2 regions of the Pseudomonas sp. TZ252 genome follow, and region 2 is predicted to be linked to the other one. Evidence: riboswitches for the same ligand, from Rfam matches in the RefSeq annotation. Region 2 holds a riboswitch; the other holds the start of a gene.
The links. A riboswitch is a leader RNA that binds a small molecule or an ion and turns the genes downstream of it on or off. The one in region 2 is predicted to bind cobalamin.
Positions count from the first base shown of each region.

Region 1: another riboswitch for cobalamin. It lies ahead of btuB (TonB-dependent vitamin B12 receptor); the one in region 2 lies ahead of ACYAF3_RS21735 (TonB-dependent receptor).

Region 1 covers NZ_CM148566.1:154,361-156,826, reverse strand. Annotated here, with positions in the region: gene ACYAF3_RS00735 (FUSC family protein) at 1-936, shown strand, start outside; cobalamin riboswitch at 984-1,191, shown strand; gene btuB (TonB-dependent vitamin B12 receptor) at 1,288-2,466, shown strand, end outside.
Region 2 covers NZ_CM148566.1:4,685,050-4,687,515, forward strand. Annotated here, with positions in the region: gene ACYAF3_RS21735 (TonB-dependent receptor) at 1-1,439, opposite strand, end outside; cobalamin riboswitch at 1,539-1,743, opposite strand; yybP-ykoY riboswitch at 1,901-2,069, shown strand; gene mntP (manganese efflux pump MntP) at 2,076-2,466, shown strand, end outside.

The DNA of each region.
Region 1 (2,466 bases), 1.9 Mb from region 2:
GCGTTCTGGCTGGCCAGCGCCTGGCCGAGCGGGTTGGGCGCGGTGTCGATCACCGGGGTGGTGCTGAGTCTCTTCGCCAGCCGCGACAACCCGGCCCAGGCCGGCCTGAACTTCCTTCGCGGGATCCTCCTGTCGATCCCGCTGGCCGGCTTCGTCGCACTGTTCTACCTGCCCGGCGTGGACGGCTTCCCGCTGCTCTGCCTGGGCCTGGGCGTACCGCTGTTCTTCGCCGCGCTGTGCGTGAACCGGGCGAGCCTGGCCGGGATCGCCTCGCCGTTCTGCATCTTCTTCGTGAAGAACGTCGCGCCGAGCAACAGCATGAGCTACGACCTCGCGCACTTCCTCAACAACGCCCTGTCGACGGTGCTCGGGGTGGCCTTCGCCGTGCTGGTGTTCAACCTGGTCAGCCTGCGGCCGGGCGAACGCCATTACCGGCGCATGCTGCAGGCCACCCTCGGCGACCTGGCGCGGCTCACCCTGCGCTCGCCGGCGCAGGCCGAGGCCTGGTTCGGCGGGCGCACCGCGGATCGCCTGATCCGCCTGGCGCAGCGCTACGACCGTTTGCCGGAGGGGCGCCGCCAGCCCTGGTCGGACGGCCTGATGGGACTCGACTTCGGCGACGAGCTGCTCTACCTGCGGCAGTGCCTGGAGGAGGTCCCGGCGTCCCTGGCGCAGGCCCGCGACCGCTACCTGCGGCGCCTGCGCCTGGCGCTGCTGGGCGATGGCCCGCGGGCTGAGCGTGAACACGCCCTCGACCCGCCGACCGCGCGCCTGCTCAAGGCCCTGGCCGCCAGCCCGCTGGCCGGCAGCGAACGCGGCGAGCTGGCCGGCGCCGCGCTGGTGCAGTTGCAGGCCACCTGGCGGCAGTGGTGCCGCAGCCATGCTCCGGCCGGGACGGCGCTGCGCGCGGACCCGCTCCCCGGAGCCGGGCGCTAGTTCTGCGGTGGCCGGCCACATTGACCGCGCAAGCCCCGAACCACTAAGCTGCGCGCCTTGCGACAGGTGCCCCGCAAGGGGTGAAACAGGGAAGCTGGTGCGTTCCGTCGGAACCAGGCCAGCGCTGCCCCCGCAACGGTAGGCGAATCAGACAGCCGCTCGATGACCACTGTGCTCCGGCATGGGAAGGCGCGGCTGGAAGCGTCCAGCGCTTCGCTCGCGAGCCCGGAGACCGGCCTGACGCACCCACGGCATCGCGGAGGGCGCTGTCGGACGTCTCCTGCCGTCGCTTCGTCCTCCGTCTGCCTCAACCCAGGTCGCGCGGGTGAGAGCGACGGAGCAGCGCAGAGCATGAACAGAGTTTTCCTGACCCCGGCAGCCGTGGCGCTGTGCGGCGCGTCTTCCCTGAGCCTGGCCGAACCGGTCAGCCTTGCCGACCAGGTGGTGACCGCCACCCGTACCGCCCAGACCGCTTCCCAGAGCCTGGCGGCGGTGAGCGTCATCGACCGCGAGGATATCGAGCGCAGCCAGGCGCGCAGCGTGCCGGAGCTGTTGCGCCAGGTACCCGGCGTGTCGCTGGCGAACAACGGCGGTTTCGGCAAGAACACCACGCTGTTCCTGCGCGGCACCGAGTCCGACCATGTGCTGGTGCTGATCGACGGCATCAAGGTCGGCTCGGCCAGCGCTGGCCTCACCGCGTTCCAGGACTTGCCGGTGGAGCTGATCGAGCGCATCGAGGTGGTCCGCGGGCCGCGTTCCAGCCTGTACGGCTCGGAGGCCATCGGCGGGGTGATCCAGATCTTCACCCGGCGCGGCGACGGCCAGGGCGCCAAGCCGTTCTTCTCCGCCGGTTACGGCACCCATCAGACCCTGGAGGGCAGCGCCGGGGTCAGCGGCGGCGCCGGCAACGGCTGGTACAGCCTCGGGGTGAGCAGCTTCGATACGGCGGGGATCAACACCAAGCGCGCCGGTACTGCGGGCTATGAGCCAGACCGAGACGGCTACCGCAACCTGTCCGGCAACCTGCGCGGCGGCTATCGCTTCGACAATGGCCTGGAACTCGACGGCACCCTGGTCAGGGCCAAGTCGCACAACGACTATGACCAGGTCCTCGGCAACTCTGGTTTCAATACCAACGCCGACGGCGAGCAGAACCTGGTCGGCGGCCGTGCCCGCTTCACTCCGCTCGATCCCTGGCTGGTGACCCTCCAGGCAGGGCGCAGCGAGGACAAGGCCGATGCCTATCAGGATGGCCGTTTCTACTCGCGCTTCGATACCCGTCGCGACAGCCTGTCCTGGCAGAACGACCTGACCCTGGCCGAAGGCCATGTGCTGACCCTCGGCTACGACTGGCAGAAGGACGAGATCAGCAGCAGCGAAGCCTTCAGCGTCGACTCGCGGCTGAACAAAGGCTGGTTCGCCCAGTACCTCGGCCGGTACGGTCGCCAGGATTGGCAACTGAGCCTGCGCCGCGACGACAACCAGCAGTTCGGCGTGCACGACACCGGCAGCGCCGCCTGGGGCTACGCG
Region 2 (2,466 bases):
GCGCGCCAGTTGCCGCCCTGCAGGCTGCGGTCGCTGCGGGTGCCGGCGCGCAGGTCGTCGCGGTCGATATGGTTCTGGTCGCGGCGCACCCCGGTCACCAGCGACAGGCGCTCGTTGAGCTGCAGGCGGTTCTCGGCGAACAGGGCGAAGGTGCGGGTCTGGCTGCGCGAGTGCGGCCGGTAGGGCGAGCGGCTTTCGAAGTAGCCGGGCGCGGGATGCCAGGGGTCGATGTAGTCGCCGCCGACATCGGTATAGGGCGAGTTGTTGCTCAGGCGGAAGCGGATGCGGTTGTACTCGGCGCCGACCAGGGTGCGGCTGTCGAGGCCGAACAGGGCGTGCTGGAAGGCGAAGGTCTGGCGGTCGCCGATCTGCTCCTGCTCGTGGCTGATGCGCAGGTAGTCCCTGCGCAACAGCTCTTCGCGCGGGACGTCCCATTCGTAGGTTTCGGCGTTGCGCCAGTGGCGGCGGGCCTTGATGTAGTACAGCTGGTTGCTCGCGGTGACGTTGTCGGAAAGGCTCCAGTCGCTGGTCAGGCGGGTCCACTGGTCGTTGTAGCGCTGCACGTCGTTGCGCACGTTGTAGTTCTTCTCGCGCAGGCGCTTGTGGTACTTGCCGCCGACCAGCGGGGTGCCGAAGTCGTTCATCGGCTCCTGGTCGCCATAGTCGTGGGCGAGGGTGAAGGCCAGATCGTCGCTGGCCTGCCAGCGCAGCGCCGCGCTGATGCCCAGGTTGCGCGAGTCGCCACGGTCGATCCAGCCGTGGCTCTGCTGCTGGTTCAGGTTGAGCCGGTAGCTGAGGCTGTCGGTCAGCGAGCCGCCGCTGTCCAGGGCCAACTGGCGGTTGTCGTAGGAGCCGTAGCCGAGGCGCAGGTGGTTGCGGATCTCGCCGGCGAAAGGCTTCTTCGGCACCACGTTGATCACCGCGCCGGTGGCGCCTTCGCCGTACAGCACCGAGGCCGGGCCGCGGATCACGTCGATGCGCTCGACCATCCACGGATCGCTGGGGAAGTTCACCGTGCCCATGCCGGTGTACAGGCGCGTGCCGTCGAACAGTTGCATCACCGACGCATGGCCGCTGAAGCCGCGCGCCGAGAGGCCGGTACCGCCATCTCCGGGGGTGCCGATGAAGCTGATGCCGGGACTGCGGGTAACGGCGGCCTGGACGCTGGGGTTGTTGCGTCGGCGAACTTCCTCGCCGCTGATGCTGCTGGTGCTCGCCGGGGTGTCCAGGGCGCTGAGGCCCAGGCGCGAACCGGCACTGACCGGAGTGGCGAGGTCGATGTGGTCGAGTTCGGCGGGATCCTGGCGAACGCTGACCAACTGGCTGGGCAGGGCGAGGGCGGCTTCCTCGGTTTCGGCGAGGGCGGGCGGTACCAGCAGCAGGCTGGTGGAGAGGCCGAGGGCGAAAGGCTCGGTGCGCAAACGGCTGAAGCGGGGCATGGGCGTTCCATCTCATGACCGGGCAGGACGGAACGCGCAGGAAATCGCAGGCGCGACAGCGCCTCGAACAACCGGCTCGCTCCCGCCCACCGCGGGTGTGCCAACAGGGCGTTGCAGGCCGGTCTCCGGGCTTGCGAGGGTCGTGAAATCCTCGCCTTCCCATGCCGGAGCACAGTGGCCTGAAGAGGATTTCGCTCGCTTACCGTTGCGGGGGCAGCGCCGGACTGATCACCGAAGTGACGCACCGGCTTCCCGTTTCACCTCCTGCGCGGCGGCAGGAGGCACCTGGAACGGGCCGGATGGGAACATCCGCACCGTTTCCAGTCAAGCCTTGAACGATCTGGATTGAATAAAATGTTATACTATAACAATTCGCTTGTGCAGTCTTTCTTCGCCGGACCCCACGCCCTGGCGCAGCTTCCCGGGTCATCACATTTTCTTCACGCCGGCCTGCTATGCTGCCGGCCTTCCTTGGGGAGTAGCCTGCCGTCACCCGTTGACGGCGCGCTGGTCAACATTCTTGGCAACCTGCCATGGCCAGCGCATCCAACCGGATTGGTGAGACCAACGACATTCCTGCGCCGAAGCCGGGCCGCGGGGTCATGTCGTTGACTCATGCCCGGCTGGAGTATCCGCGTGAATCCCGTTTCCCTGATCTTCCTCGCCTTCGCCATGTCCACCGATGCCTTCGCCGCGGCCATCGGCAAGGGCTCCAGCCTGGATCGGCCGCGCCTGTCGGAGGCGCTGCGCACCGGGATAATCTTCGGCGTGATCGAGGCCATCACCCCTCTGGTCGGCTGGCTGCTTGGCCAGGCCGCCAGCCAGTTCGTCGCCGACTGGGATCACTGGATCGCCTTCGTCCTGCTGGTGCTGCTCGGCCTGCACATGATCCACAACGGCCTGCGCGCGGATCATGCGACGGAACAGGAAAAGCCCGGCCAGCATTCGTTCTGGATTCTCGCGGTGACGGCGCTGGCCACCAGCATCGACGCGCTGGCGGTGGGCGTCGGCCTGGCCTTCGTCGACG